DNA from 3 places in the Sinorhizobium garamanticum genome. Region 1 is predicted to be linked to each of the others. Evidence: riboswitches for the same ligand, from Rfam matches in the RefSeq annotation. Region 1 holds a riboswitch; each other region holds the start of a gene.
What was found. A riboswitch is a leader RNA that binds a small molecule or an ion and turns the genes downstream of it on or off. The one in region 1 is predicted to bind cobalamin.
Positions count from the first base shown of each region.

Region 2: another riboswitch for cobalamin. It lies ahead of PZN02_RS01645 (aromatic ring-hydroxylating oxygenase subunit alpha); the one in region 1 lies ahead of bluB (5,6-dimethylbenzimidazole synthase).
Region 3: another riboswitch for cobalamin. It lies ahead of PZN02_RS12030 (CbtB domain-containing protein); the one in region 1 lies ahead of bluB (5,6-dimethylbenzimidazole synthase).

Region 1 is NZ_CP120373.1:3,453,336-3,460,540, reverse strand. It holds gene PZN02_RS16315 (DUF2865 domain-containing protein) at 188-1,249, shown strand; gene bluB (5,6-dimethylbenzimidazole synthase) at 1,439-2,125, opposite strand; cobalamin riboswitch at 2,170-2,382, opposite strand; gene PZN02_RS16305 (SDR family oxidoreductase) at 2,465-3,286, opposite strand; gene PZN02_RS16300 (phytanoyl-CoA dioxygenase family protein) at 3,353-4,546, opposite strand; gene PZN02_RS16295 (TolB family protein) at 4,844-5,668, opposite strand; gene PZN02_RS16290 (NAD+ synthase) at 5,671-7,205, opposite strand, start outside.
Region 2 is NZ_CP120373.1:330,465-337,669, forward strand. It holds gene PZN02_RS01635 (glycoside hydrolase family 25 protein) at 1-359, shown strand, start outside; gene PZN02_RS01640 (FAD-binding oxidoreductase) at 386-1,480, opposite strand; gene PZN02_RS01645 (aromatic ring-hydroxylating oxygenase subunit alpha) at 1,483-2,727, opposite strand; cobalamin riboswitch at 2,835-3,034, opposite strand; gene PZN02_RS01650 (DUF6656 family protein) at 3,346-3,945, shown strand; gene PZN02_RS01655 (L-threonylcarbamoyladenylate synthase) at 4,150-5,127, shown strand; gene PZN02_RS01660 (FAD-binding oxidoreductase) at 5,267-6,703, shown strand; gene PZN02_RS01665 (DUF1217 domain-containing protein) at 6,740-7,205, opposite strand, start outside.
Region 3 is NZ_CP120373.1:2,577,883-2,585,087, reverse strand. It holds gene PZN02_RS12045 (crotonase/enoyl-CoA hydratase family protein) at 1-98, shown strand, start outside; gene PZN02_RS12040 (anthrone oxygenase family protein) at 163-639, opposite strand; gene PZN02_RS12035 (TetR/AcrR family transcriptional regulator) at 761-1,453, shown strand; cobalamin riboswitch at 1,452-1,718, shown strand; gene PZN02_RS12030 (CbtB domain-containing protein) at 1,762-1,938, shown strand; gene PZN02_RS12025 (CbtA family protein) at 2,174-2,962, shown strand; gene PZN02_RS12020 (ferric iron reductase) at 3,051-3,896, opposite strand; gene PZN02_RS12015 (glucoamylase family protein) at 3,913-5,226, opposite strand; gene PZN02_RS12010 (DUF1194 domain-containing protein) at 5,667-6,461, shown strand; gene PZN02_RS12005 (SDR family oxidoreductase) at 6,479-6,730, opposite strand.

The DNA of each region.
Region 1 (7,205 bases):
TTCGCCTTGACGTTGCGCTGTTACGTCAAGGCCCTATGATGTGGGAGAAACAGGAGTTGGCGGTCGTGAATGTCCTCGAAGAAGGGATCGCGCGCCAAAGCAGAAGAGACAAGCGCCAGTGTCCCGGAGTTTCGTGTCCCGGAAGCTCAGATGTGCGGCGGTCGCCTTGCTCCCGGCGCTGCTGGCGATGGCTGGCGGCGCGTCGGCCTCGACCGTTTGTGAACGCCTGAATGCACGGCTGACCGATCTTTCTACGGTCGTAACCCCGACGGCCAATCTGCGCGATTTCACCGGTGCCGTCTCCCGCCAGAACATCGAGCTCCGTCGGGCGAAGAACGAGCGACGCCGGATGGAGTGCAGCACCGGTAGTGTGGTCGTCATTGGTGGCGACAACGACGGGGCATGCGCGGCACTGGATGAGACCATCGCCCGCATGGAGGATAACCTTCAAAGGCTCAAGGCGCACCGCCGCTCGTTGATATCGGTCGACACGGGTGACACGCGCCGGCGCATTCTCGCGGCCTTGGAACTGAACGGCTGCTATGACGAGGCCAACGAGTTCCCGGATCCAGTCGACGAGCAGGACGAGTTCGCCAGCGTGGCGGTCGATGATCCCGAGCTCCATCGCAATATCCTCAGGGATCTTCCGCCGGACAGCGAAGATTATCCGTTGCTGAGTGACGACACCGAGATGCAGGACTTTCCGTTGCTGCACGAGGAGCCCATGGGCAGCCTCAGGACAATGTGCGTGCGCACCTGCGACGGGGCCTTTTTCCCGATCTCGTCAAATGCGACCCCGGCGGATTTCGCGCGGGACGCCGAGCTTTGTCAGGCACGTTGCCCTGATGCGCAGACGGAACTCTACTACCACGTCCTCGCCACGGAAGAGAGCGACCAGATGGTCTCGGCCTTGACCGGAAGGCCCTATACCGAGCTGCCTACGGCATTTGCCTACCGGGCGCGCGGGGTCGGTACGCCAGGGGTTTGCGGCTGCCGGATCCCGAATGGTGCTGTCAACCAAAATGCCGGCAAGGCGACGACAGGAAGCGAACCGTCGGTCATCACGATCAATGGCGACCGGAAGCCGGCTGCGGAATCAGCACAAGCAAAGCCCGTGCGGGAGAGGCCCTACGACCCCGCGAAAAGCAAGGTTCGTGTCGTCGGCCCGGCATTCCTGCCGCAAGAGAAAAGCGCGATCGACCTGAAGCATCCGCTCGGCCCGGGCTACCAGCCGATCCAGGACAATTGAGGCCATCTGCCACAGAAATATCGCGCTACCGACCTGCCCGCATGCTCTCTACAGCCGCGCGTCTTATCAGACGCGCAAAGGACGCTGTAGCACTTTGAATTGCTGCGTGTTTTTATCCTTAAATCAGCTACGATTTAAGGAAACATGCAGTAGGCAGTACAGATCTTCCATCTGAATTGAGGCGATTCATCATTTCTGGTCGCCCCACGATTCCTCGAAGACAAGGTCCTCGAGCGGCAGGCGCTGACGCCATCCCTTTACTGCGAGTTCCGGCTGCTGATAGAGCCGATCGACGAAACCAAGGCAGAGCCAGGCGACGATTTCGATGTGCTCGGGTATGCCGAGGATCGACTTGATCTCCTGCTCGTGGAAAATGCTGACCCAGCCGACGCCGACACCTTCGGCGCGTGCGGCGAGCCAGAGGTTCTGGACCGCACAGACGGTCGAATAGACATCCATCTGCGGATTGTGCGTCCGTCCGAGCACGACCGCTCCACCGCGCGTGCGATCGCAGGTGACGCAGATGCTGAGCGGTGCCTTGTGAATACCTTCAAGTTTCAGCGAGCGGTATTGCGCCTGTTTCTCGCCAGAGAACATCAGCGCCGCCTCCTCGTTGGCGCGCTGGAACGCCCTCCAGACCTTCTCTCGCGTCTCCTTCTGACGGACGAGCACGAAGTTCCAGGGCTGCATGAAGCCGACCGACGGCGCCTGGTGGGCGGCACCAAGCAGACGGGTGATGAGATCGTCCGGCAGCGGATCGGGAAGGAATTCGTCACGCACGTCGCGGCGTGTTTCAATGGCGCGGTAGACGGCGGCACGCTCGTCCGGCGAAAAGGCTCCGGCCGCCGTCAGGCAGCCGCTCGGGTCAGGCAGCATCGTTCGATCCCCAACAATGCACAACCTCCCGCCGTCCGCGCGGGGCCGGTCTATCTCGCCAGGCCGGTCTTCTGACTCTGGTTCATCCGGTCGCGCAGCCTTCCCAAATCACTTGAAGATTCAGTGGCAATGTTCTGAGTGAAACTCAGAATTTCTCTTCGCGCTACCGTCCCCATCACAGCGTTGGGCACGTTCCGGACTTGCACCGGCTTCCCGATTCTCCCGCCGTGGCGGGCACCTGACGGCCGCATATGGGCACAGCCACCGGCGAAAGGCAAGACGAGCCGAACGGCTCGCCTTGCCCCAAGCCTTCGCACGGCATGGAGAACCGCCGCCGCGTCAGAGTGGCGCCGCCGGATGCGGGGAGCCGTCATAGGCGCCCCAGATCGATTGGTCGAAGCAGATCACCGAACCGGTCATCAGGCCGGATTCCGCCGAGGAGAGATAGGCGCAGGCGCGTCCGACTTCGGCCGGATCGACAAGGCGGCCGAAAGGCTGGTCGGCCGCCGCCTTTTCGAGCCAGTCCGCCGGCGCGTCATGATATTCGCGCTGGATCCGATCCTCTCCTTCCGACGCCATCCAGCCGATGTTGAGGCCGTTGACGCGGATGCGATTGCGCAGAAGCGCATAGGCCGTGTTCTTGGTCAGCGTCTCCAGGGCGCCCTTCGACGCGCAATAGGCGGCAATGAAGGGCTGTCCCGCTTTGGCCGACATCGAGCCGATATTGACGATCGTGCCCTCAGTCTTCTCGCGCCGCATTACCTTCACCGCTTCCTGCATCAGGAAGAAGGGCGCGCGCACGTTGACCGCGAACATGCGGTCGAAGAGTTCCGGCGTGGTGTCGAGGATCGTGCCGCGGTCGGTGATGGCCGCGGCATTGACCAGCGCGTCCACCCGGCCGAATTCACTGTCACAAGCCGCAACAACCTTGCGGGCATCCTCGACCCGCTCGAGATCGGCCGCCACGTAAACCACCTTGGTGCCGGTCGCCTTGCCGATCTCGGCTGCTTTTGCCTCGCCCTTGGCGGCGTTGCGCCCGCAGATGACGATGCCGGTCGCGCCCCGTTCGGCAAAGAGCGCCGCGACCGTCGCGCCGAGCCCTTGCGTGCCGCCTGTCACGATAGCGATCTTGCCATCGAGACGGCCATAATTCCTGCTCATGAATCTCCTCCTTTATTGCGGTTTCAAGCCCCCGCATTCGAAGCGTCGGGAGCATCGTGGCGTTACTCAGCTTCTCTTTTTCTCCGCCTGCGCGGCCAGTGCTTCCACGAAGGCTTTGGTCTCCCAATCGGCCGCTAGCGCTGCATGCATCAGTTGTGCCTGCGTCTTCGGCGCCAGGCCGCCGAGCGGCGGGTCGCGATCGAGATTGGTCGGGAACGAATAGCCTTCGGCGCAGCAAGCAATCGCGTTGGCAATCTCGCCGGCCGAGAGCCTTCCGTCCGCGGCAAGGGCCTTCAGCGCCGGATAGAGCACCGCGCACATTCGCTCTCGATCGACCGTTTCCATCGCGCGTCCAAAGGCGGAAGAGACCTGGAGGAGATTTGCGACGCGCTTTATGTCTTTTGAGCGATTGGTGCCGGCCGCATGGAAGAGCGCCGGGTTGAAAAACACCGCATCGCCCCTCTCCAGCGGAAGCTGAACGTGATTCTCGTCGAAATATGCTTTGAACTCCGGCCTGTTCAGCGCGAGATAGCCCGGCACATAGCTCTGGCTGTAGGGCAGGAACAAGGTCGGCCCGCTTTCGAGCGGCATGTCGCAATGGGCAACGGCGCCTTGCAGCGTCAGGACTGGCGAGAGCTTGTGCACATGTGCCGGATATTGCTCGATGATCGCCGATGTCTGGAAGCCGAGGTGATAGTCCCGGTGCGCCGACTGTGCCGCGCCGCCCGAATTGACGCGGTTGACCTGCGCCGTCATCTGGTAGCTCGGCCCGAGCCATGCTTCGCTGACGAGCGCGACGACCGCGTTGGCGTAGTAGGCCGCGAAATTTTCAGGAGAGCGCAGGCAATGTTTCTCCAGTGAATTCCAGATGCGGTCGTTGGCGCCGGGCTTGGCGAAATGGTCGCCGCCGCCGCTGTTTGTGCGGTGTTGCTCCTCGATGATCTCGTCGAAGATTAGGCTTGCCTCGTCGATAACGCTCGTATCGGCGAAGGCGCGCTTGAATACCGCGACGCCCGGTCCTTCGGCCAGGACCTCGCAAATCTCCGCCAGCGCCGCGCGCCGGCCGTCATCCGTCCTGCAATCGGCGACGAGGCTGGCGCTGTCATAGAACAGGACGTTCTTCTGGCAATCGGCCGCATGCGGATAGTCGGCCGGATTGGTGCGGCGTTCGACCTCTGCGCGGAACGCCTCGATGTTGCAGGAATCCTCCGTCAGCCAAACGCGTCCGATACGCCTCCTCGCCGTGTTGTCGGTCTTCATCGGCTTCTCCTCCTACTGCATACTTCCTTAGATTGCAGCCGATTTAAGGATAAAACATGCAGCAATTCAAAGTGCCACAGCGTCCTTTGACAAGAGGCGCGGCGCTGTAGAGAGCTGCGTGCTTGCCGCCTTCCATCAACTCGACCGCACTTGCATACGGCATTTCGCACCATTATGCGAAGAAGAAGCAATCGCTGGCTCCGGAAGCCAACGCCTTTCCGCGGTCGAAGTGATCACGCCTTACAAACTGCCGGCTGGCTGACGCCGCAGCTAGGCGGCGTCCACGCTGCGAAGGAGTCACTCAGGCTTATATCGCACGAACGCAAATGCCTCGGCCGTCGGCGACCAGTTCGGGACATTCATCGTCCCCTGCCCGCCGAAGAGCTCGAACAGCACCCGCGCATTGCCGCCTTCCGGATCCATCAGGCGAAGCCTGACGTCAAGGTCGCGCGGGTGATCGAAGACATCGCCGTCATAGGAGAGCACCAGCAAGTGCCGGCCATCTGGCGAGGGATGCGGAAACCAGTCGCCATAGGGGCTGTCGGTGATGCGTTGCACATCGCTTCCGTCTGGGCGAATCCGCCAGATCTGCATCCGGCCGGTGCGGCTCGAACTGAAATAGATCCAATGTCCGTCCGGCGACCAATCCGGCCCGTCATTGCGCCCTTCGCCGTGGGTCAGGCGGCGCTCCTCGCCGCCATCGACCGGGATCGTGTAGATGTCGAAGACCTGATCGCGGATACCGCAATAGGCAAGTGTCCGCCCGTCCGGCGACCAGCCGTGCCAGTAGGACGGCAGATTAGGCGTTACCAAACGGGGCACACCGCCCCCGATCGGCAGGACATAAATCGCCGACTTGCCGAATTCGCTTTTGTCGCTGATGACGAGCGTTTGGCCATCCGGGGAAATGCCGTGGTCGTTGTTGCACTGACGGGCAAAGCCGGTGTCGATCTCAATCGGTTCGGAACCGTCGAGCGCAAGACGATAAAGCCGGCCGTCGCCGTTGATGACCAGATAGCGTCCATCCGGCGACCAATTCGGCGCCTCGACCAACCGCTCCGTCTGCCAGACTATACGCGTCTCGCCGCTGCCGACGTCGAAGATCTCCACCGAGCTGCGCATAACTACCCCCTGTCACGGAAGCGATTTGTAATCGGATAGCGCCGGTCGCGACCGAAGTTCTTCTTGGTGATCTTCACGCCAGGAGCCGACTGGCGGCGCTTGTATTCGGCGATGTAGAGCAGATGCTCGACGCGATGGACGGTTGGTTCGTCATGTCCGCGGGCGACGATTTCCTCCGTGCTCATCTCCTTTTCCACCAGGCACTCGAGAATGTCGTCGAGCACCGGATAGGGCGGCAGCGAGTCCTGATCGGTCTGGTTCGGCCGAAGTTCGGCGGACGGCGCCTTGTCGATGATGTTCTGTGGAATGACTTCCCCGGAAGGCCCGAGCGCGCCCGGCGGCACCGCGCCGTTGCGCCAGCGCGAAAGCGCATAGACCTGCATCTTGTAGAGATCCTTGATCGGGTTGAAGCCGCCGTTCATGTCGCCGTAGAGCGTGGCGTAGCCGACCGACATTTCGGACTTGTTGCCGGTCGTTACCACCATCGAACCGAACTTGTTGGAGATCGCCATCAGGATCGTCCCGCGCGTACGGCTCTGGACGTTTTCCTCGGTGATGCCGGATTCGGTGCCCTCGAACGCGTCGGAGAGCGCACTCAGGAAGCCCTCGACCGGCTCTTCGATCGCAACGATGTCGTAGCGGCATCCGAGCGCCTTGGCGCAGGCCTCGGCGTCCTTCAGCGACTCCTGCGAGGTGTATCGGTACGGCAACATGACGGTGCGCACTCGTTCCTCGCCAAGCGCGTCGACGGCGAGCGCTGTGCAAATCGCCGAGTCGATGCCGCCCGAAAGGCCGAGCACAACATTCTTGAAGCCGTTCTTGTTGACGTAGTCCCTGAGTCCGAGCATGCAGGCGCGGTAATCGGCCTCGTCGCTTTCCGGTATGCGTGAATTGAGCCCGTTCTCCGCGGTCCAACCCTCCTCGCCTCGCCGCCATTCGGAGATTGCGACAGCTTCCTCGAACTGGCTCATCTGGAAGGCGAGCGACTTGTCCGCGTTGAAGGCGAAGCTTGCACCGTCGAAGACCAGTTCGTCCTGACCGCCGAGCTGATTTGCATAGATCATCGGCAGGCCCGTCTCGATCACTTGCTTCAGGACGACCTGATGGCGGACATCAACCTTGCCGCGGTAATAGGGTGAACCGTTCGGGGAAAGCAGGATTTCGGCGCCGCTTTCCTTGAGTGTTTCGCAGACGCCGAGATCACCCCAGATGTCCTCGCAGATCGGTATGCCGATACGCACGCCGCGAAAGTTGACGGGACCGGGCATTCCTCCTGCATCGAACACCCGCTTCTCGTCGAACTCGCCGTAGTTCGGCAGGTCCACCTTGTCGCGGATCGCAATGATCTTGCCCCCGTCCAGGACCGCGATCGAATTGTGACGGAGAGCGCCGGCCTGACGCGGAAAGCCGATGACGACGCCCGGGCCTCCATCAGCCGTATCGGCGGCGAATCTCTCGACAGCCTGCAGGCAGGCCTTCAGAAATGCCGGTTTCAGAACGAGATCTTCCGGCGGATAACCGGAAATGAAGAGTTCGG
Region 2 (7,205 bases), 1.1 Mb from region 1:
AGTTCTCCTCTTCGCACAATTGTGGCAAGCGGCGCTGCCCCTACCGGGTGCCCGGCACGCTTAACGATATCGACGTCAACGTCGCCGCCATGTCGGCCTCCGCGCTAAAGGCCGTCTGGGCACAGGGCGCCCTGCTGCCCGAGAAACCGCCGGTGTTGACCGTTGTCGCCTCGGCGACGCGCGGGACGGCGCCGGCGGCCAGCGCCAAGGCGGTTGTCTCCCTCGATCGGCCTGCCTTCCTCGTCAGCCGCGCGACGGCCGCAAGCAAGTCCGGCAGCGGCGTCGACATGACCGTTACCGGCTCGATTGCCGTAAAAGCAGCCGAAGCACACCTGCCCCACCAGGCGGAGCGGCGCTAAGGCCCCGTTCCAGGAAGCCGCGGCCCTTACGCCTCGATCTGCACGTCGCCGAGCGGCCGCGAGCAACAGGCAAGGATGTAGCCTTCCTCGATCTCGTCATCGAGAATGCCGCCATTGTGATTCATCTCGACATCGCCGGCGACCTTCATCACCCGGCATGTACCGCAGATGCCGCCCTCGCAGGCAGCGCCGATCCGGACGCCGTTGGCGCGGGCCGCCTGCAGGATGGTTTGACCTGGCACGACCGTCACGTCCTTGCCGCTCATGGTGAAGGTTACCCGCGCCGCCTCCGCCGAGGCCCCGGCGCCGGGTCCGGCGCGCACCGCAAGCTCCTCGGCCGCCGGTGCAGCGGCAGGCTGGAAGCTCTCTTCGTGATAGCGCACCATATCGAAGCCGGCGCCCTTCAGCATCTCCCTGACGCCGCGCATGAAGGGTTCAGGCCCGCAGCAAAACACCGTCCTCTCCAGGAAGTCCGGCGCGAGCAGAGGCAATTTCGTCGCATCGATGCGACCACGCAGCCCGTGCCAGCCGTGGCGCGCCTCATGACCTTCGACGAGAAACCCGAGATTGAGCCGCCGCATTTGCCGGGCGAGAACCTCCAGTTCGGAGCGAAACAGGAGATCCTCCGGCCGGCGCGCGCAGGAAATGAAGGTGACGTCCGTGTCGGGCGCGCAGTCCGCCATCCACCGCGTCATCGACATCATCGGCGTGACACCCGAGCCGGCCGAGACAAATAAGTATTTCTCACCCGGATGGCGAACGAAGCTGAAATCCCCGAGCGGCCCGAGCGCCTTCAGCCTCATGCCCGGTTTCAGATTGTCGAACATCCAGCGCGTGCCGATGCTGTCCGGCTGCGCCTTGACGGTAACGGCAACCGAGAGCGGACGGGATGGCGAGGATGACAGCGTGTAGGTGCGCATCACCGGTTCATCGCCGACGGGCAGTTCCAGCGTGACGAACTGCCCCGGCAGATAACGGAACCAGGCAGGTTTGTCCGAGCGGAAGGTGAAGGTCATCACGTCCGTGGTCTCGACCACGGACGATATGCATTCAAGCATATGCTGCCGATCGATCCACGGGTGCAACTCATCGAAATGGCGGAAGGAAGAGCCCATTTCCATGGTTATGCCACCCGCGAGAGAGGAGCTACGTCGCCCTGCAGCCGGCTCTGCATGAAGTTGCAGTACCATTCGACGAACTGCATCACGCCGCCCTCGTGCTCGGCCGAATACGGGCCTGGCTCATAGGCCGGCGAGCGGACGCCAAAGGCGTTTTCCTCGACGATCTGGCGATCCTGGTCGTTGGTCTCGGTCCAGACGTGGATGAGATCCTCGATGGTGTAGTCGACACCTTCGACGGCATCCTTGCTGACCAGCCATTTGGTGGTGACCTGCGTCAGTTCCGGCCCGAGCGGCAGCACGCGGAAGGTGATCGCGTGATCGCCGAGCACATGGTTCCAGGTGGTCGGGTAATGGAAGAGCAAGAGCGTGCCGATCCCGCGCTCGCTGACGCCCGCGGAAAGCTGTTTGCGGACCGCCGCGTGTCCGGACATGGTGTAGCTCTCAGCCCCGTTGATCAGCGGCATCCGCGTCATCCGGAACTGGCCGGTCGGCGCAATCCTGAAGGTGCTCGGAAGCCCCGCTGCCTCGCACCTTTCCCAATGGGAGCCGATCTCCGGATCATCCATCGCACCCTGGACACCGGTCACCGTCGGGGCTTCCGGGTAGGTGCGGCAAAGCTCCGGATGGTTGGCAGCGCAATGATAGCACTCGCGGTTATTCTCCCAGACAAGCTTCCAATTGCCCTTTTCGACGATCGTGCTCTCATAGGCGACCTTGGTTTCGCCAAGGCGATGCGGCGCGAGGTAGGCTGCGGCCGTTTCACGGAACGGCTGGAAGTCCATCGGCTGGTCGGCGAGGCTGATGAAGATGTAGCCGCCAACCGTTTCGCAATGGACAGGCTTCAGGCTGTGCTGAGCCGGGTCGAAGCCTTCGGGCATCTGCCGCGCGAAAAGCAGCTTGCCGTCCAGTTCGTAGGTCCACTGATGATAGGGACAGACGAGCTTGGCCGATGAGCCCTTGTGCTGCGTGCAGACGCGCGAGCCGCGGTGGCGGCAGGAATTGTGGAGCGCCCGGATCGTTCCCTGCCGGTCGCGGACGACAACGATCGGATAGTCGCCGACCTGAACGGTAAAGTAGTTCCCGGCTTTCGGAATTTCGCAGTCGTGGCCGATGAAAAGCCAGTCCCTGTACCAGATGTGCTCGAGGTCTTGCCGGTAATAATCCGGGTCGGTATAGAAGGCCCGGTCGAGGCTATAGCCCTCACGGCGGTTTGTGAGCCGGCGCAGCATATCGTTCTGAATGTCCATGTCCTGTCCTCGTTCATCAGTTCGGAGAGGCAGGACAGGAACCGACGCCGACAATGATGCCGGCGCGTCAAAGGCTCCGATCCGGCTGCCCGCCGCAACCAGTTACGGTCGATTTTCGTCCCAAGGCTGGTTTCCGGGCTCTGGAGCGGCCCCAGAGGGACCCGCCCGGCGCCTTCCCGGACACACCGTCCAGTGGCCTTTTGCCGTGGCTTTCGCTCCACCACCGTTGCGGGGGCAGCGCCGGGATCTGACCGGCTTCCCAATTCTCCGCCCTCCCTGGAGCGGCACCTTGAGTGTTCATATCTAAGCGCGCGCAGTGTCTTTCCATTTGCCGATTGACGACATCCGCTTCCGGAAAGACGACACGATATTCTCGTGTTCAATCGCGAAGCAGCCATCAAGATTATTCATTATAAACAATGTGATAGTGGAAAATTTAAGCAATTGGCGATTTTTTCGGCAGCGCCATCTCCGGCACGAAGTGGACCGGCCATTTTGCGACATCGTCCCGAGCGAGCGCCATCGACGAATGCGTTTGAAAAATCATCTGTTAACCGTGAGGGGCTAGCATTCCGAGACGGATCACTTCTTTTCGCGTGCAGGATGGCGCCGACGCTAATGGCAAAGCTCAGATATTATGACGCCGCCCCGAGAGCCTCGCTGCCGGCGCCGAGGACCACACCACATGCGGAGTTCCTCCGAACCGGACGGATCGACCGCCGACGGCACTGGGTAGCCGAGCAGCGGCGCTATCTGACACATGAGGAAGTCGCCGAGCGCACGGGGCGGAAACTGGCGGCGGCCGGAGAGACCACCCACAAGCGGCTCAACGCTTTCCATGCATCGATCCAGTTTCCGAGGATGATCTTTCACCGCACGCTGCCGAACAGTCCGCATCTCGGCTACTGCCATGTGACCGCCGCGAAAACGCATCTCGAGCCTTCTCACGACATCACCTGGGCCTTCTATTTCGCGAACTTCTTCTCCGATCTCGGTGACGAGACCCATTTCTTCGATCGAATACAGCGGCGTTATTCGCGTATGTACTTCGCCGTGGCCATCGAGCCCGGCGGAGACGAAGGGCAGATGGTCATCAACCGCAATGTACGGGGCAACGGCCTGATCTTCCGGACGCAGGACCCGAAGGTAGCGCTGAAGAACGTCCTGATGCTGGGTGCACGGGACGACGCGCTGCGCCAGATCATTCGCAGTCTCTGACCCAAGCTTGGTCGGCATCTCTTTTACGCATGTCGTCATCCCAAACCGCTGCACACTTTGGGCGACATGCGGTCCTTGCTTTTATGCATGCCGTTGTCCCAAAACTGCTGCACACGTTCGGGCGACATGCATTGACGAAGAAAATCGTTCTGTTTTGCCGGCACGTCCGTTAAGGAAGCGTCGGAAAGGGCAAACGGGACCGCCATGGCCGAAATCATCGACACACGCACAGAGCCGGACCGGGCGATCGGGCAAGCCTGCGCCGTTCTTTCCCAGGGCGAGCCGGTCGCGATCCCGACGGAGACGGTTTACGGCCTTGCGGCGGACGCGACAAACCCCGACGCGATCAGCCGCATTTACGAGATGAAGGGCCGGCCCCGTTTCAATCCGCTGATCTGCCATGTCTCGGATATGGCGATGGCCGAGGCGCACGTAACGTTCGACCCGATCTCGCGCCGGCTTGCGGAGGCCTTCTGGCCGGGGCCTCTAACTCTTATCCTGCCGCAACGGCCGGAAAGCACCGTCCATGCACTTGCTTCGGCCGGCCTCGACACGCTTGGCATTCGCATGCCCGACGGCTTTTCACGGCAGGTGATTGCTCACTTCGGACACCCGCTTGCAGCGCCGAGTGCCAACACGTCCGGCAGGATCAGCCCGACCAGCGCAGCCCATGTGCAAGCCGACCTCGGCTCCAAGCTGAAACTCATCCTCGACGCCGGCCCGGCTGAAATCGGCCTGGAGTCGACGATCATCAAGGTTGAAGACGGCACGCTGCGGCTCCTCAGGCCCGGCGGGTTGGACGCCGGTGAGATCGAGAAACTGACCGGGCGCGAGGTCGTGCGGCCCGAAAACGCTGGCGCGACGATCGAGGCGCCCGGCATGCTTGCGTCGCATTACGCGCCGGGTGCAGCCGTAAGGTTGAATGCTGAGGAAGTGCGGGCGGGAGAGGCGTTGATCCGCTTCGGCGGCAGGTCGCTTCCCGGCGAGGGCGAAGCGACGATCGTGCTGGACCTGAGCCCCCACGGCAACCTTCGCGAGGCGGCCGCCAACCTCTTCGACTACATGAAGCGAGCGGATGCAAGCGGCGCTCGGACGATAGCCTTCGGGCGCGTTCCGGAAGAAGGTCTCGGGGAAGCAATTATCGATCGCCTGCAGCGGGCGGCAGCGCCTCGATCACGATGATTTTGCGTCCAATCGACCCAAAATCATAAACGGGATCGATTCTAATAAGTTAGAGCGGGATGCGGGCGGAAAACCGTGCACACTTTTCCTCATCCCGCTCTAGAGGCTGAACAATTCGCAGGAAAACGAGGGAACGATCATGACGACCATACTTTCTCCCGAACTGATCGCCTCTTTCATCGATATCGTCGGCAGCGGCCATGCACTCAGCAGCCCGGCGGAAACCGCGCCTTATCTCGTCGAATCGCGCGGGCTCTATCACGGCACCACGCCGCTCGTCCTCAGGCCAGGCTCCGTTGATGAAGTCTCGCGCATTATGCGCCTGGCAAGCCAAACGCGTACCGCGATCGTCCCGCAGGGCGGCAATACCGGACATGTGGCCGGCCAGATTCCCCGCGAGGGAAAAGCCGACATGGTTCTTTCGCTCGAGCGGCTGAACCGCATCCGCGACATCGATCCCGTCGGCAACATCATCGTGGCCGATGCCGGCTGCATCCTTGCCGATATCCAGAAGGCGGCGGACGATAATGGGCGCCTCTTTCCGCTGTCGCTCGGCTCTGAAGGATCCGCCCGGATCGGCGGCAATCTCTCGACCAATGCCGGCGGCACGGCCGTGCTCGCCTACGGCAATATGCGCCAGCTCTGCCTGGGGCTGGAGGTCGTGCTGCCGACCGGCGAAATCTGGGACGGATTGCGGCGGTTGAAAAAGGACAACACCGGCTACGATCTTCGAGATCTCTTTATCGGCGCAGAAGGAACGCTCGGCGTCATCACCGGCGCCGTCTTGAAACTATTCCCGAAGCCGCTTGGCCATCAGGTAGCATTTGCCGGCCTTAACAGCGTCGAGGATGCGCTTGCCCTTTTCGACCGGGCTTCGAGCCTCTGCGGCCCGGCTCTGACGGGCTTCGAGCTGATGCCGAGAATAGGTATCGAATTCACCACGGGACATATTCCCGGCGTGCGCGATCCGATGCCAACGGTCCATCCCTGGTACGCGTTAATCGATATCTCCACCTCGGATTCCGCCGAAAGTGCAGAGCGCATGATGCAGGGCGTGCTCGAGGCGGGCATCAGCGATGGACTTGTCGAAAACGCCGTCATCGCGACGAGCGAGGCGCAGCGCAAGGCGCTGTGGCACATGCGCGAGAGCATGTCGCCGGCACAGAAACCGGAAGGCGGCTCCATTAAGCACGATGTTTCGGTGCCCGTGTCGAGCATCCCCGCCTTCATGGCCGAGGCCGATGCCGCCATCATGAGAGCGATACCCGGGGGCCGTATATGCGCCTTCGGTCACATGGGCGACGGCAACATCCATTACAATATTTCCCAGCCGGTCGGCGCCGACAAACAGGCCTTCCTCGACCGTTGGCGTGAGATAAACGCCATCGTCCACGTCATCGTGCTGAAGCATGGCGGATCCATCTCGGCGGAGCACGGCATCGGTCAATTGAAGCGCGATGAGCTTGCGGAAATCCGCCCGGCAATCGAGATCGAACTGATGCAGCGCATCAAGCATGCCTTCGATCCTGCAGGCATCATGAATCCCGACAAGGTGCTGCGCTCAAGCTCTGCGTGATCGATTCCGGATGCAGGCAGAAAAGCGCTCCCCCCGCTAACCGCCCATCCTGAGCTGTGTCAGTTGCATCAGCGTGTCGGCACTGATGCCGAAACCACTGCTGCCTGACAGGATGGTGGCTGCGGCGGAGACATCGGTGTTGTTCTCGACGTCATAAAGCGCGGTGAAGCGCTGCAAGAGTTTTTCGAGCTTCTCGGGATCGTGGAGATCCTCGATATTCATCACACGCTTGATGTATTCGGCTTGAATATCGATGTCGCTGCTTGCCATCTCCTGCGGGATGCTGAAGGCGGTTCTGACCACCTGCATCAAGGCGCTGTCGGCAAGAAGGTCGTAAACCGTGTTGACCTCCGAGGCCATGCGCTTGAAATAGAGCGCCAAGCGGACACCGGCATTGTCCTCGCCGGCGTTTTCTTCCAGCGTCTGGTTGAGGTAAAGATCCATCGTCGCAATGATGCCGCGCCGGGTCTGGATCTCGCCTGCGGCTCCGCGAGCAAGCTTT
Region 3 (7,205 bases), 880 kb from region 1:
AAAGCGAACAATTCGCGCACATGGTGCCAAGCCATGATCTCGCCGAGGGACTTCTAGCCTGGAAAGAACGGCGCGAGGCGCATTACACCGGACGCTGACGCCTTGGAGAGACCGGCCCTACGGCTGGCGGGCTACCGCATGCTTCCCTAAATCGGAGCCGATCTAGCTCCGCGCGAAGCCGAGCACGAAGAGCGCCAGCGCTCCAATCGAGGTGACGGTCCGGACGTGATTCCACCAGACCCAATCGGTCAGGTATTGCTTCTGCCAGATCTCGCGGGCTGCCTCACCCGAAGCCGCCGCAAGCGCATCGTTCAACGGCACATTGAAGACCATCGTCACCAGCAGCGTTCCGACTACATAGGCAAGGCCGCCGGCCGCAAGCAACCAGCTGCCCTGCCCTCCAGAAAAGAAGGCAGCGCCGACGAGAATCAGCCCCAGAAGCGCCGTTCCCATGAAGGCGGTGAGAAAGAGCGGATTCTGGATCACCTCATTGATGGCGTTCATCGCGGCAATCCCTTGCTCGGGCGGCAACCGCGACAGGGCCTGCATGATGCACACCGAGAAGATGAAGAACAGGCCGGCCATCAGGCCGGATCCGATGATAGCGGCGAAAGCCAGAGCGGGTATCAGGGCAACCATCGCACAACACTCCAGTATCGGCTGCAGCCGGAACTGCTGGATAAAATATGAGTAAACCTCATATTTGCAAATGTGATAAATCCTCGTATTTTGCGAGTCAAGCAAAATGTGAGTGATACTCATGATTGACAAGCAAACTCCGGCCGTCGGGCCAACGGAAGGGCAACCAAGCCTGCGCCGCACGCCGAGCCAGAAGCGCAGCCGCGAGCGCGTCGAGCACATCCTTTCCTGCGCCACCGGGCTGATCGAGGAAAAAGGCAGCGACGCCATGCGCATGAGCGAGGTCGCGGAGACGGCCGGTATTTCCATCGGTTCGCTCTATCAGTACTTTCCCGACAAGGCGGCGATCGTGCGCACCCTTGCCGAACGCTACAATGCCGCCAGCCGGGACTGCATCGCGAGCGAGTTCGCTAAAGTCACTACCCTCGCCGAGTTGCGCAGCGCCTTTTCGGCGCTCTTCGACACTTACTACGACATGTTTCTCGCCGAGCCGGTGATGCGCGACGTCTGGTCGGCGATGCAGGCGGACAGAACCCTGCGCAAGATCGAACTCGCCGAAAGCCGGGCCAATGGACGCTTGCTTGCCGAAACCTGGGCAAGGGTTCAGCCGGAAACGCCGCGCCAAAGGATCGACGATGCCGCCTTCCTCATCATGCATCTTGGCGAATGCACGATGCGGCTCGCAGTCTCGGTCGACAGGCCGGAGGGCGACCGCATCGTCGCCGCCTTTAAGCACATGATCCTTCGTGAATTTGTCGCGGATGCAACGTCAGAAGCCGCAAGTTCAATTGACATCGCCCGAGGCCGACCCTAATCATCGGGGATCGATTGGTTCCCGGAAAACGAACGCGTTCCGGGAGTAAACGGGAACGTGACGGATGGACCCAAACTGGGCATCTCAATCACGGCCGACCCCGCGACTGTAGAGCGGCGTGAATTTGCTGTTCCGGAGCGATCCGGAAGAAGCCACTGGGAAAGACCGCGAGAGGGCGGTTCGATCCTGGGAAGGCGAGGCAAATCCTTGGTGAAGACCACCTGACGCCGTGAGCCAGGAAACCTGCCAAGCGATGCGGGCATAGTGCCCAACCCGGGAAACGTCCCAACGCCATCACGGAGGTTGTCATGGCTACGTCTACAGCTTCGAGCATTTCGCTCTCCCTTAACGATCGCCTGGTCGCGGGCATCTCCGCCCTGTTGATCGGCGCCTTCCTCGTCTTCGGTGCCGGCCTCGCGAATTCGGCCGTTCTGCACGATACGGCGCACGACACCCGCCATTCCTACGGCTTCCCCTGCCACTGATCGATGCCATGGAACGCACCTGGCGTTCCATCTCGAACAAAAGCGGATCGTTCCTCCGGCGGATAGCACGCGGGCGGAGTTGCCGTTTGGCATGCGCTCCGGCGTGCTCCGCCGGCGTTTTGCATCCACGGAAACCGGAAATGGCGCCGGCTGAGGCCCTTGCGCAGCGTTCGCGCGTCTTGAATGACGCGCCGCGCTCCCGAGCAGCCGCACGCCGGATTGAGGAAAACCGACAATGATCGTCAAGACACTTCTGGCCGCCATCGTGGCCGGGCTGATTGCCGGCGTCTTCATGACCGCCGCACAGGAAATGCGCGTCGTGCCGTTGATCCTGCACGCCGAGAAATATGAGGGCGAAGCGCCGGCGGCGGATCAGCCGGCAACGCAGGAGCCCGCAGCCGTTGGCCACGACCAGCATTCGTCGCTGATCGGCGCTTCGCCGCTTGGCGCGGCGCTTTCCGCGCTCTCGCCGGTCACGCCGGCCTATGCACATGAGCATGAGGGCGAGCACGAGGAAGGCGGCATCATGTTCGGCCTGAGCCGCTTCTCCGGCACGCTTCTCGCCAATCTCGTGACAGGCGCCGGATTTTCGCTGCTGCTTGCCGGCGTCAGCCTCGTGATCGGCTATCCGATCACGCTCGCGAACGGGGCGCTCTGGGGCGCCTTCGGATGGCTTGCCGTCCACTTGCTGCCAGCGATCGGGCTCCCTCCCGAGCTGCCGGGCTTCCCGGCGGCCGAACTCGGCGACCGCCAGGTCTGGTGGGCTGCGACCGCGCTGCTTTCGGCAGTTGGCCTCTATCTGCTGGCGCTGCGCCGCGAACTGGTCGCCAAGGTCGTGGGTCTCGCGCTCATCGCCGCACCGCAGATCTATGGCGCGCCGCAGCCGCTCGACATCTCCAGCAACGTGCCCGCCGTCCTTGGCGCGGAGTTCGCCGTCGCCGCGCTTGCGACCACCCTTGCCTTCTGGCTCGTACTCGGGGTGATTTCCGGCTTCATCAACGACCGGTTCGTCAACGCGCACTAACGGAGACCGGATCAAGGCGCCGCCGCGAATCTTTTCTCCCCGCTCGCGGGGAGAAGGCGAACGTCCCGCGAACAAGGGCCCCGAACACTCACCCTATTTGATCGCGAGCAGCCTCCAACAAATGCGCCCGCAATCGCTCGCGTCGGGCATCAGGCTCGAGCAATACGCAGCTGTCGCAATAGCTGCCGCCGTCCGTGCGGTAGTAGAGGCAGCACCCGCCGCGCATCCTGTAGATCCGCGAAAGATTTTTCCCGCCCGCCGCGGCGACTTCGATCATCTCGTAGCAAAGCGCATCGGAATGGAGCGGCGACCCCGAACGCCTGACGATCGCGAGCGCCTGCGCGATCGCCTCCGCCTCTGTTCCGCGCCGCCGTCCGACTTCGAGAAAGGCGCCTGCGACACTGTCGGCAGCGAGCCGCCATTGCGCGCGCAGCGACAGGCCACAGCGCCGCTTCAAGAGTGCGATCACCGGCTTCAGATGAGCAACAAAGAGATCGTGAAAAAGCGCGTCGGCATCCTCGGGGTCGCTTGCGGAGACTTGCCTCAGTCCCATGTAGAAATGAAATCGTCGGGCATCGACGACGCCTCCTTTGAGCGGACGCGCGTGTTGCTCGAAGCGCAACCCCGCAACATCCGGAACACGACCGCTGCAGAGATAGATGGCGGCGGCTGCGAGGCTGAGTTGATGGCTATAAAAGGCAATGAGATGCGCCGCCCGCACCTTGTCGTCCATCCCCGCGCCGAAGCGCTCCTGGTAGGAAAGACAAGTCTCCACGTCGGGCGACCCCTCGGCCCAGAACGCCGATGGAAGCTGCACGTTCTCGACCGGCGCCAGCGAGCAGGCAACCTCGGGAAACGCGGCCTCGAGCCAGGCGACGGCGGCCCTCAGTTCCCCCTCGCCCGCGGCGTTTCCCTTCTCCCGCGCATTCTCCATCCCGCCTCCGTCGCGCTCAGATTTGCAGGCCACCCGCCGACAGCCAGCCGCCCTCGAAACCGGCCCGGCGCAGTCCGCGGCAAAAGGCAGGAATGCTGCGCGTGATGTCCCAGAGCAATCCGCTTCTCCAGTTCTCGATCATCATGACCGAAAGGCCTTGGTCAAGCCCGACGATCCTGTCGTCAATCCAACCCTCTGCACCCTCGCCCGGCAGGCTGGGGTTGAAGCCACCCGGAAGGCGGTCCTCGCTCAGCAGCGCCGGATAACGGGAAAGCATATGGCTGAGGCCGTCAAGGCTGGCCTGAGGCTCGAAAGGCAGGCATGCGAGCGGCGCCCAGGGCACGAGCGTACCGTCGTCGGCGCCGAAGGGCGCGCCGCGTGCCGCGTAGCCGAGCATCCGCTGCCAGCGGCCGTCACGAAGCCGCAATCGACCTTTCGGCGCGTGGCAGTCGCTGAAGCCCCAGAGATCGCGGCAATAGCCGGCGAACGCGCCGGGATTTTCCTCTGCATGCGTGCGCTGGAGCGCAATGGCCCGACGGGTGTTCTCAAAGTAGTCGCTCGCCGTCTTGCGCATTTCGGCATCGCGAATGGCGCGAAAATCGATCCAGGCATGGGGAAAGAGGTGAATGAAAAGCGCACCCGCATGAAGATGCCGCGCGTCGCCGATCGTGAGCCATTCATGAGCCGCGGTGAAGGCGCCGTAGTTCTCGGGTGCGATTGCGTGGCGCGGCGCGGCGAGCGCCAGTACATAAAGCAACAACGCCTCGCTGTATCCGCGCCAGCGATGCCTGAGAAACCGGCCGGGCGACCGCCAGCCCATCGCCAGCGTGTCGCCGCGATTGAGCGCCCATGCCCAGTCCGCCCGCTCGAAGAGCCGGTCGGCAAGGCTGCAGATCTCGATCTCGTCTCGCCTCCGCTCCGAGAAATAGGCGGCCGCCGTCAGCATGCCGGCCAAGAGCAGCGCGCTGTCGATGGTCGAAAGCTCGCAGTTCCAGCTTCGCTCGCCGGTTCGCATATCGAGGAAATGATAATAGAGGCCACGGTAGCCAGTGGCGCGTGCATCGCTTCCCTGTCTGCTGGCCGCGAGAAAACGCAGTGCCGTCAGCACACGATGCGCAGCCTCTGGGCGGCTGACCCAGCCACGCTCGACAGCGACCGGATAGCAGGCAAGCCCGAAGCCTGTGGCGGCGATGCTCGATGGCGATCCCTCGCGCGATGTGTCCGCAACGAGACCTGTCCCGGCATCGGAATATCGGAGAAAATAGCCAAACGCGGCGCGTTGCAGGCGATTGATCCGCACAATGTCCGTATTCGAGGTGGATTGCAGCATTTGAGGTCCCGTCTGACGCGCTTTCGCGAGGCGCAGCCTTCGTGCCCGCTGCGTCGGCGATATCTACAGCGCCGCACGTCCAATCGGACGCGCAAGGGTCGCTGTAGCACTTTGGATTGGCGCATGATTTTGTCCTTAAACCGATTCCGATTTAAGGCATCATGCACAGCGGCTATGCTTTCGCCCGGCGATAGAATTCCTTCAAGGGCAAAATCGGGCAAGCAGCGTATCGGCGATCACCGAATATTGTAGGGGTGATCGTTCGCAACGGTCACGCAACGCCAATCCTGTGCTACATTCTTCCCGATGCCTTGATTTTGGCGTGATGCAATCCAAACTCACAGATGTGATCGATTTTTGAAGCGCAGGGTGCGGGCAGACCGCCTCAAATTATTCCGCATCCAGCCCCGAAGCGACCATCCGCAGTAACGGTTGATGCGATGTTGAGCACGTTGGCATTGATCCTGGCCCTTAGTGGGAGTCCGATCCAATCGGCCGCCATGCCGGCGGATGTCGATGTGGAGCTGGTGCTGGCCGTCGACATGTCCGGATCGATGGACATGGAAGAGGCGCGGGTGCAGCGGTCCGGCTATCTCCAGGCACTGCGGCATCCGGACTTCATCAACGCGGTCAGGGGCGGCCTACTCGGGCGAATCGCGATCGGCTATTTCGAGTGGGCGGGGCTCGTGAACGAGCAGTCGGTCGTCTCCTGGCAGGTCATCGACGATGCCGAGGACGCCGAAGCCTTCGCCGCCAAGGTCGAGGCGCGGCCGGTCGGCACGCGCCGCGGCACGTCGATCTCCAATGCCATCCTGTTCGGCACGAACCTGATCGATTCCAATGCCTTTTCGGGCGCACGCCGGGTGATAGACATATCCGGCGACGGGCCGAACAATACCGGCCCGCCGGTCACGCCCGCCCGCGATGGGACAATTGCCCGCGGCATCATCATCAACGGGCTTGCGATCCTCATCCGCCCCTCGGTCTCAACCGGACCGCTCGACCAGTACTACGCGCAATGCGTCATCGGCGGACCGGGATCCTTCGTGCTGCCGGTCCATGAACCGGAGGATTTCGCGATCGCGATCCGCCAGAAACTGATCCTCGAAGTGAGTGGCCTGCCCCCGCCGGCCACCCTGCAACTCACGGCCACGACGCCCGGCGCCGACTGCCTGATCGGCGAAAAGCTCAGACCGGGATTTCTCGATCGGATCTATCCCGAACTCGACCGATAAGGTGCATCCATTGATCGCTATTCGCTGCCGGGCATGAGCGCGGAAACGCCGCCGTCGACGAAAAGCGTCGTGCCGTCGATGAAGTCGGAATCGGCGGAGACCAGAAACAGGATTGCGCGGGCGAGATCGTCCGGAACACCGGGGCGATCACGCAAGTTTACGACGGGCCGGGTCGGATCGAACGTATCCTTGCCGACCGGCGAGCCGATCTTGTTGATGTAAAACGGAAGTGGTAGGCCCGGAGGGACTATCGACAGGCGAGGGCCCACGCGTCTCTTGCTAAGGGCCCGCGCCCTAAATCGTCTGCAACACAGTTAGGTTCTTGTAGGTGTTTGTCATCGACGACCCTAAAAAAGCTAGGGTATTAGCCGGTTCGATCTATGGGACTTTAGTCCGGCACAGATCGCCAAAGGTCCTACGGGCCTTCAACTACGGAACGATGCGCCGAATATAATCTTTTGAGGATGGGTCGCGCTGTTAATAGCGACCCTCACGGAGGCTGCTGGTCCAATCAGGGCCGGCAATTGGCGATGTCAGCTCCCAACTCTTGGGCTGGCATCGCGCTTTCTACTCGCGGTACTCGCCTTTAGGTGGCCGTCAGGCGCTATCTTTTGGCCGAGATGCCACTCCTCTTTATCCATCGCAAGATCCGCCCGAGCTGAGCGAAGTTTTCAGTCGGGCTGGTCGAGAAGGTTATTAACGAGAAGCCCGCCGGTTTATGCCGGCAGAAAGCAAAGGGCCCGG